One region of the Bacillus sp. CPT56D-587-MTF genome, then DNA from elsewhere that is predicted to be linked to it. Evidence: riboswitches for the same ligand, from Rfam matches in the RefSeq annotation. Region 1 holds a riboswitch; each other region holds the start of a gene.
What was found. A riboswitch is a leader RNA that binds a small molecule or an ion and turns the genes downstream of it on or off. The one in region 1 is predicted to bind S-adenosylmethionine.
Positions count from the first base shown of each region.

Region 1 (3,285 bases):
GCTATAAACGGTGATGATAAGCAATTAAAACAAGTGTTATTAAATATCATTAAAAATGGAATAGAATCAATGCCAGAGGGTGGAGAAATTCATATCCGTGCATATCAAAAAACGCAAGGACATTTGTGTATTTCTGTTGAAGACCAAGGATTTGGTATAGAGAATGAGAAGTTAGAAAAAATTGGCAAGGCGTTTTACACAACAAAGGAGACTGGTACAGGACTTGGATTAATGATTACATATAAAATTATTAAGGAACATCAAGGGAGTATCACGATCCAAAGTAGTGTAGGAGTAGGAACGAAAGTAGAAATTTTTTTGCCGACCTTTTAATGTATTGGGAGAAAAGATTTTTCAGAAAAGTGTTCTTGTTGTGTAAATATAAACATTTTATAAAATGTTTCAAGAAGGGTTTTTTTTATAAAATACTTCGTTTATAATGGAGGAAAATATCGACATGAGATTGATTGCTCATGTAGCGGTTCAGTAGTGTTATGAAAAGATAAGAAGGGGTGCACACGCATCCTTTTTTCTATGCAGATATTATGAAAGAGGTGGTATGATGGAATTAACATTAAATTCGACTGTATGTTTACACACGATTCAATTTCGAAAAGAGCAAAAGAATTATATTGTAAAAGATACAATTACAGGAGAAAAATATGAAATGCCGCCACTTTGGATTGATGCATTGGCAATGATGCGTGACGGTTTTTTATTGGGGGAAATTGAGGAGAAATTAAAAGAAGAGTATCCATCCGAAGAAGTGAATATGTTAGCATTCACGAGGCAACTGTTAGAACTAGAACTTGTTGAAATGGTTGATGGAGAAGAGATAGCTTGCACAAAGAAGAAAGAGATAGATTGTTTAGCTTGGGTGCGTCCCCGTGTGGAACAATTCTTTCTTAATTTAAATAGAAAATATAGAAGCAAAGACCAATAGTGGCCTTTGCTTTTTTTATAGGCTATGTTTAAAAAATAACAGCAAATGCTCTTGCGAAAGCACCGTCACTATTTTTAATTTTTAAAGGTGCTGCTGAGAAAAAGAAACGTTTTGCTTCGATAGCATCTAGGTTTGTTAAATTTTCAATTAAGTAAATATTATTCCCTAGTAATATGTGATGAATCGGTGATGTTTCTGTTGTGACTTCATCAGGAGAAATGAAATCTAAACCGATAGATTTTACTTTTAATCGCACTAGTTCTTTAGCTAATTCTTCAGAAAGATAAAATGCTTCCTTTTCATAAGCTTCTGTATTCCATTTGGTGGATAGATTAGAATGAAAAATAACAATATCACCTTCTTTTATGTCAGTATTATGCAATACTGCCTTAGGTAATTTTCGCTCTTGAATATGTGTTACATCTATAAGAACAGCTTCGCCTACAAATTGATCTAGCGGTAATTGATCGATGGTCGTTGCGCCTGAAATGAAATGCGCAGGGGCATCACAATGCGTGCCAACATGAACGACAGAATGAAAATCTGTAACTTGATATCCTGATTCTTCAACACTTGTAACAGCTTCTAGTTGTATTTTAGGTGTTCCAGGAAATTGAGACATATTATTTTCAAATGTTTGTGATAAATCAATTACTTTCATTTTACATACCTCCAATATATGTTTTTCAAATAATAAAAAGCTCATCCTTCAGTATCAAGAAAGATGAGCTTTACATGCTAGTTGAGTTTTATCTTCCAAAATGCATTGCATTTTGCAGGAATTAGCACCTATTCAGTTTATATAAACTGAGGTTGCTGGGCTTCAAAGGGCCGGTCCCTCTGCCTCTCTTGATAAAGAAGTATTCAGTTTTTAAAATCGGAATTTTCCGATAGTTAAATTGTAATTCATTTCCTTTTTGCGTGCAATACAAAATAGGTATTCACCCAAATAAAGCTGCTCGCATATTGTAGCTTATGTAAATAGAATGCTGCGAAGGAGTGAGTGCAGTGACAGGAAATGTATTAAATTATTATGCTGGTGGTAATACAGCTAGGGGATTTCACAATTTATACGAAGAGAATTTAAAAGGATTAGACAGATTATTTATCTTAAAGGGTGGCCCAGGAACGGGAAAATCTTCTTTAATAAAGGCAATAGGTCGTGAATGGATTGAAAAAGGATATGATATTGAATTTTTACATTGTTCTTCTGATAATAAATCGGTTGATGGTGTAATTATCCCAAAATTAAAAGTAGGAATTGTTGATGGGACATCGCCGCATGTTATTGAGCCAAAAATGCCAGGAGTTGTTGAAGAGTATATAAATTTAGGAATTGCTTGGGACTCAGATAAACTAAGAAAGCAGAAGTTAGAAATTGAAAGATTTGTTTCAGAAGCAAGCAAAGCTTTTCAGTCTGCTTACGCACGTTTTAAAGAGGCATTGGTTATACATGATGAGTGGGAGAAGATATATATTGATAATATAGATTTTAATAAAGCAAATGAACTAACCAATCAGCTAATCCAGAAATTATTTGCAGATAAAAGCGGGAGACAATCGCTTGTAAAACATCGTTTTTTAGGAGCTGCTACACCGAAAGGAGCAGTTGATTTTGTTCCTAATTTAACAGAAGGGTTACCACATCGTTATTTTATAAAAGGGCGCCCAGGCTCTGGAAAATCAACGATGCTCAAAAAGTTAGCTAAGGCAGCTGAAGAAAAAGGGTTTGAAGTTGAAGTATATCATTGCGGATTTGACCCGAATAGTCTTGATATGGTTATCGTAAGAGAATTAGGCTTTGCAATTTTTGATAGCACTGCACCACATGAATATTTTCCAAGTCGCGAGGGTGATGAAATTATTGATATGTATGCCCTTATTGTTACGCCAGGGACTGATGAGAAATATGCGAAGGAAATTCGTGATGTTTCCATTCAATATAAAGCAAAAATGAATGAGGCGATGTCTTTCTTAGCGAAAGCAAAATCGGTTCGTGATAAATTAGAACGAATTTATATTGCTGCTATGGATTTTTCAATAGTAGATGCATATAAAGAGGAGATTCAAAAAGAGTTTGAACGAATTGCTGCTACTGTAATTGAAAAGCAACAATAGACGTTTCATTAGGCTGTCAGTAATTTCTGACAGTTTTTTTAGTATGTAGTAAAATTAATAGTGTATTGTCGAATTTCCAAGGAAATAATCAAAAAATGGAGATGTTATGAAATGAGAGAGAAAATCGAGTTGGAGTTAGAAAGAATTGAAAAAGAGAATGATGTAAAAATTTTATTTGCGGTGGAATCAGGGAGTCGTGCTTGGGGGTTTCCATCGAAAGATAG
Region 1 is NZ_JBYTEF010000001.1:5,609,340-5,612,624, forward strand. Features, by position in the region: gene AC3WVZ_RS29000 (ATP-binding protein) at 1-333, shown strand, start outside; gene AC3WVZ_RS29005 (hypothetical protein) at 563-943, shown strand; gene AC3WVZ_RS29010 (cyclase family protein) at 972-1,604, opposite strand; SAM riboswitch class I at 1,690-1,802, opposite strand; gene AC3WVZ_RS29015 (PRK06851 family protein) at 1,952-3,061, shown strand; gene AC3WVZ_RS29020 (nucleotidyltransferase domain-containing protein) at 3,173-3,285, shown strand, end outside.

Region 2 (3,285 bases), 2.9 Mb from region 1:
AATTTATGAGCGTACATTTGATTTAGTTGTCGTAGATGAGGTGAGTATGGCGTTCGTTCCGCAAATTGCATTAGCTGCTTCACTTGGAAAACGTATCGTCGTTTGCGGTGACTTTTTACAGTTACCTCCAATTGCGATGGCAAATCATGAACTCGTTCGCAAATGGCTTGGGGAAGATATGTTTTACCATGCTGGGATTGTGGAGTCTGTTAATAAATCAGAAGCACACCCAAACCTATTTATGTTGCAGGAACAAAGACGTATGCATGCGGATATATCGAAGTTTACGAATTCGTTTATTTATAAAAATAGAGTATACGATCATCCGTCTGTTTCAGAGCGTAAAGAACTTGCGCAATTGCAGCCGTTTGCAAATGAAGCGAGTGTTTTATTTGATACGAGCCAAATGGGAGCTTTTTCGTTAAAAGATGCTGCTTCTGGTTCACGTTTTAACATTATGTCTGGTTTAGTAGCAATGCAAATGATGTTAATCGGATTGTTAGACGGTGTTCAATCAATTGGTATTGTGACACCTTACAGGGCGCAGTCACGCTTTTTATCGACGTGTATTAGAGAAATGTTGCAGAGAACGAAATATCAAAACATACCAGTTTTAGCGGCGACAGTTCATAAGTTCCAAGGTTCTGAAAGAGATATGATGATTTTTGATACGGTGGATAGTTATCCGCAAGAACGACCTGGTGTATTATTCTTTGATCACAAAAACCATCGCCTCGTCAATGTAGCAGTGACAAGGGCGAGAGGGAAGTTCATTCAATTATCAGATTGCCATTATATGCGTAAAAACCTTTCGAGAAAACAAGCGTTATCACAATTAACAGCTCATATAGAACGTCACGGAGATGTGTATGATCGCACGACATCAAGACAATTGTGGGAACGGAAAATTTCGAAACGTTTACGCTGGTTTATGGAAATGAATCTTGAAGAGCCGAAAGGGCTATTAAAAGATATTTTAGCAGCAAAACGAAAAATTATTATTTCACTTCCAAGTACAAAACAAGTGGATAAGCGAGTATGGCAAGCGTTAATGCGTACAAATGCGCAAATAACAGTGTATAGTGACGGACCAGTTCCACTGAAAAATGTAAAGTTACAAAGACAAAATAAAGCATTCCCGTTCCTAGTAATCGATGATGAAATCTTCTGGGCAGGCGCACCGCTTACATCTCAAATGATGTTTGAAGGTAGTACGGAATTTCCGTACGTATGTGCAAGACTGCAAGCACCTGAGACAATTGGTGTATTAAAAGGATTTTTAGATATTCGGTAAATTCGGATAGGAATTCCTTGACTTTTACTTGGAATGAACTTAGAATAAAAAATAATTTAATATAATTTTATGAAAATTCTTATCACGAGAGGTGGAGGGACTGGCCCTATGATACCTCGGCAGCGGATTCGTTATGAATACTGTGCCAATTCCAGCAAGGTAACTTGAAAGATAAGAAAGAAGCTCATTTTGACTGTATATACAGAAGCCTCTTTCTATCTTTTAGAAAGAGGCTTTTTTACGTGAAAATAAAAGGAGGAAGAACAATGGGAGCGACAGGAGTAGCGTCACAAAGAAAAACAATTGAAGAGAGTATCGAAAGAAATAAGGAAAAGTACATAGAAACAAGTCATGATATTCATGCGAATCCGGAGATTGGAAACCAAGAGTTTTACGCATCAAGAACGTTAAGTTTATTACTAGGTAGTGCAGGGTTTCAGTTACAGCACAATATAGCTGGACATGAAACGGGATTTATCGCGCGAAAAAGCTCTGGAAAACAAGGACCGGCAATTGCATTTTTAGCGGAGTACGACGCTTTACCAGGACTCGGTCATGCGTGTGGTCACAATTTAATCGGCACAATTAGTGTTGCAGCAGCAATTGCATTATCAGAAACACTTGAAGAAATTGGCGGAGAAGTTGTCGTGTTTGGTACGCCAGCAGAAGAAGGCGGGCCAAATGGTAGCGCGAAATCAAGTTATGTAAAGGCAGGTTTATTTAAAGACATTGATGCGGCGCTTATGATTCATCCGAGCGGAAAAACAGCGACAACGAGTCCTTCACTAGCAGTCGATCCACTTGATTTTCATTTTTACGGAAAAACAGCTCACGCTGCAGCTTCGCCAGAAGAAGGGATTAACGCATTAGATGCGGTTATTCAGCTCTATAACGGTATTAATGCACTTCGCCAACAACTTCCGTCAGACGTGAGAATTCATGGCGTCATTACAGAAGGAGGAAAAGCACCTAACATTATTCCTGACTACGCTGCAGCAAGGTTCTTCATCCGTGCAGCAACGCGAAAAAGATGTGCAGAAGTAACAGAAAAAGTAAAAAATATTGCTGAGGGAGCAGCGTTAGCAACAGGTGCGAAAGTAAAAATCCATCAATTCCAAAATGAAATCGATGAATTACTCGTAACAAAAACATATAACGATATTGTAGCGGAAGAACTAGAACTATTAGGTGAAGATGTAAATCGTACAGAAAGAGTAGGAATCGGTTCAACCGACGCAGGAAACGTAAGTCAAGTCGTACCGACAATTCATCCGTACATTAAAATCGGACCAGATGATTTAATTGCACATACGAATGAATTTAGAGAAGCAGCACGTTCAGAACTTGGAGATAAAGCATTAATTACATCGGCAAAAGCATTAGCAAATACGGCGTATCGATTAATTACGGAAGAAGGGTTGTTAGAGAAGGTGAAGGAGGAGTTTAGAGAGGCGCAGAGGAATCAAGGGTAAGGGGATTAAGGTACTTTTTTCGAATAGAGATCTAATTAATAAGTAGAGATATAAAAAAGAACATTGAAAATCAATGTTCTTTTTTTTGTTACTAATCATTGATTCTGTTGGATTTTCTCATAAAGGAAAAGCTTGTACTGTTAGCGGAGGATAATACGTATCCCTTTGTTAGAACGACAATTTCTCCTCAAACTCACTCTTTAAAACAATTAAAGGAGATGACAAGCCAAATTGCATTAAGGAGTCTAAAAATGTAGCGAGAGAATCCATCGAATCGCTCATGACCTTTATCATATAATTAAACTCCCCACTAATTCGATATAAATCTGTTACTTCAGGAGCGGCATTACAAAATTGAATAAAATCAGAGCATTGGCTCGTTTTAAACATGATGAATGCTTGAATGTTTTTATTAATTTTTGCAGGCTCAAATTTCGTTCGATAAGCCGCTATAACTCCTTGATCTTCAAGTTTATTAATACGCTCTTTTACAGCAGGTTGCGTCATGGATATAATTCG
Region 2 is NZ_JBYTEF010000001.1:2,723,061-2,726,345, reverse strand. Features, by position in the region: gene AC3WVZ_RS13975 (AAA domain-containing protein) at 1-1,294, shown strand, start outside; SAM riboswitch class I at 1,371-1,472, shown strand; gene AC3WVZ_RS13970 (M20 family metallopeptidase) at 1,561-2,766, shown strand; gene AC3WVZ_RS13965 (Lrp/AsnC family transcriptional regulator) at 2,935-3,285, opposite strand, start outside.
Region 2: it holds a riboswitch for S-adenosylmethionine, as region 1 does, so the genes downstream of both, AC3WVZ_RS13970 (M20 family metallopeptidase) here and AC3WVZ_RS29010 (cyclase family protein) in region 1, are expected to answer to the same signal.

Region 3 (3,285 bases), 1.2 Mb from region 1:
TCGTGAGAAAGGTTTACACATTTCGCGTAGCAACCGCCTTCAATATTGAATACACCGTTATCAGACCAACCGTGCTCATCATCACCGATTAGTTTACGGTTTGGATCAGCAGATAATGTTGTTTTACCTGTTCCAGATAAACCGAAGAATAGTGCTACGTCGCCTTCTTCACCTACGTTTGCAGAGCAATGCATAGAAAGAATATCTTGTTCAGGTAATAAGAAGTTCATAATAGAGAAGATTGATTTTTTCATTTCTCCAGCGTATTCTGTACCACCAATTAGTACGATACGTTTTTCGAATGAAACCATAATGAATGCTTCAGAGTTTGTACCGTCAACAGCTGGATCAGCTTTGAAATTCGGTGCAGAAACAATTGTGAACTCTGATTCATGAGTTGTTAATTCTTCTTCAGTTGGACGAATGAATAATTGATGTACAAATAAATTGTGCCATGCATATTCGTTAATAACTTGAATTGGTAGGCGGTAATTGCGGTCAGCGCCTGCAAATCCTTTGAAGACGAATAACTCTTCTTTTTCTTTTAAGTATTCTAAAACTTTAGTATATAATTTATTAAAATGTTCTTCAGAAATCGGTTGGTTCACAGCTCCCCAAGCAATTTTGTCAGCAACCGATGCTTCTTTCACAATAAATTTATCTTTAGGAGAACGTCCTGTATATTTTCCAGTTGAAGCAGAAACGGCACCAGTCGAAGTTAATTTCCCTTCATTTCGCATTAATACTTTTTCCACTAATTGCGGAACACTTAGTTGAATCTGTGCATTGCTTCCGTTCAATAATTCGTGTAAACCAATTTGGACATTCACAGTACTCATATTTATATACCATCCTTTTCATTTAATGAAATATTTCTCGTAATCCCCAACAAGAGTATAACACAATTATATAAATAATGTATACTATTTATTTCTTTTTGTTTGTGTGAATGCATTATTTCCCTATTAATATTTCATTTCAGGCGTATTGAGAAAAACTTTCAGGAAAATGTGAATATTAATTGACAAATGAATATCATTTCTTTAGTATAGGTTGGGACGGATACTCTCTTATCCCGAGCTGGCGGAGGGACAGGCCCGATGAAGCCCAGCAACCTCACTTGTAGTGGTAAATACAGGTGAATAGGTGCTAAAACCTGTGCGAGGCTACAGGTCTCGAACGATAAGAGCGAAGGGCAAAAAGCAGTATGCAAGTAGCAAATTAAACCTTTCCTCTATGTAAAGTAGGAAAGGTTTTTCTGTATGCTTGTGTGGGAGAATAAATGTATGTCGCAGTTTGTGGCAAATTAAGGATGAGTTCCGTACAATATATACAATTACTGTAGGGAGGTTTACCACATGACAAAAAAACGTCATCTGTTCACATCTGAGTCTGTAACTGAAGGACATCCAGATAAAATTTGTGACCAAATTTCTGATTCAATTTTAGATGCGATCTTATCAAAAGACGCAAATGCACGTGTAGCTTGTGAAACAACTGTAACAACTGGTTTAGTATTGGTAGCGGGGGAAATTACGACTTCTACTTACGTAGATATTCCAAAAATCGTTCGTGAAACAATTCAAGGCATTGGTTACACACGCGCAAAATACGGATTCGATGCAGAAACTTGTGCAGTTTTAACATCTATCGATGAGCAATCTGCTGACATCGCTATGGGTGTTGACCAAGCGCTAGAAGCACGCGAAGGTCAAATGACTGACGCTGAGATTGAGGCAATTGGTGCAGGAGACCAAGGTTTAATGTTTGGTTTCGCATGTAATGAAACACAAGAGTTAATGCCACTTCCAATCTCGCTTGCTCACAAATTAGCTCGCCGTTTAACTGAAGTACGTAAAGATGATACATTATCATACTTACGTCCGGATGGAAAAACGCAAGTTACAGTTGAGTATGATGAAAATGGTAAACCAGTACGTGTTGATACTATCGTAATTTCTACACAACATCACCCAGATGTTACATGGGAAGAAATCGATCGCGACTTAAAAGAGCACGTAATTAAAGCTGTAGTACCAGCAGAATTAATGGATGGAGAAACGAAATTCTTCATTAACCCAACTGGCCGCTTCGTAATTGGTGGACCACAAGGTGATGCTGGTTTAACAGGACGTAAAATCATCGTTGATACTTACGGTGGATACGCTCGCCACGGTGGCGGTGCATTCTCTGGTAAAGATGCAACGAAAGTTGACCGTTCTGCAGCATATGCAGCTCGTTATGTTGCGAAAAACATCGTAGCAGCTGGTTTTGCTGAAAAAGCAGAAGTACAACTTGCATACGCAATCGGTGTAGCACAACCAGTATCAATTTCAGTTGATACATTCGGCACTGGTAAAGTATCTGAAGACGTACTAGTAGAGCTAGTTCGTAACAACTTCGATCTTCGCCCAGCTGGTATTATTAAAATGCTAGACTTACGTCGCCCAATTTACAAACAAACAGCAGCTTACGGCCACTTTGGACGTACTGATGTAGATCTATCATGGGAACGTACAGACAAAGCAGCAGCTTTAAAAGAGCAAGCTGGTCTATAATATATGAAAAAAAGCTTTGCGCGGTGAGCGCAAAGCTTTTTTTATTTATAATTACGTTGGAATAAAGCGAAGAGTTCAATGTCATGCCAATTGCCATTGCGGAATATAGCTTCTTTACAAGTTCCTTCATGTTGAAAACCGAGTGATTTATATAATTTAATTGCTCTATCGTTAAAAGAAAATACTCGTAAAGAAAGGCGATGTAAATTTAATTCTAAAAATGCATAATCCAATAATAAGGTGAAAGCTTCCTTCCCATAACCTTGCCCCCAGTAATCCTTGTTACCAATATCAATAATACATTCAGCGTTTCGATTATACGAATCAATATGAATTAAAGAAGTAATACCAATTGAAAGATGCGTAGATTTTTCTTCAATGATATAGCTCTTAGAGTCCGAAGAATGAATAAATTGCTGGCAAAGTTTTTCTGTGTCTTGAAGGGAATATTTATCAAGAGTGAGAGTAGTTGAACTCATAACGTCTATATCATTATGCCATTTATAATATGTTAGAATATCATCTTCGGAAAACTTTCGTAACTGGATACGGTTTGATTCAAACAATGTAAGTCCTCCTTTTGTATTTCCTTTTCACATGATTTACAAAGGATTGATTTCTTCTGGAACATATGTAATCAACCTTTCATTTGACGTGCTTTACCTGCGCAAAATGCACTGCTTAGTAAAAATAGCGTTGCGAATATAATACTTACTAATGTAGCGTA
Region 3 is NZ_JBYTEF010000001.1:4,404,443-4,407,727, reverse strand. Features, by position in the region: gene pckA (phosphoenolpyruvate carboxykinase (ATP)) at 1-839, opposite strand, end outside; SAM riboswitch class I at 1,068-1,189, shown strand; gene metK (methionine adenosyltransferase) at 1,359-2,558, shown strand; gene AC3WVZ_RS22720 (GNAT family N-acetyltransferase) at 2,600-3,124, opposite strand; gene AC3WVZ_RS22715 (hypothetical protein) at 3,196-3,285, opposite strand, start outside.
Region 3: it holds a riboswitch for S-adenosylmethionine, as region 1 does, so the genes downstream of both, metK (methionine adenosyltransferase) here and AC3WVZ_RS29010 (cyclase family protein) in region 1, are expected to answer to the same signal.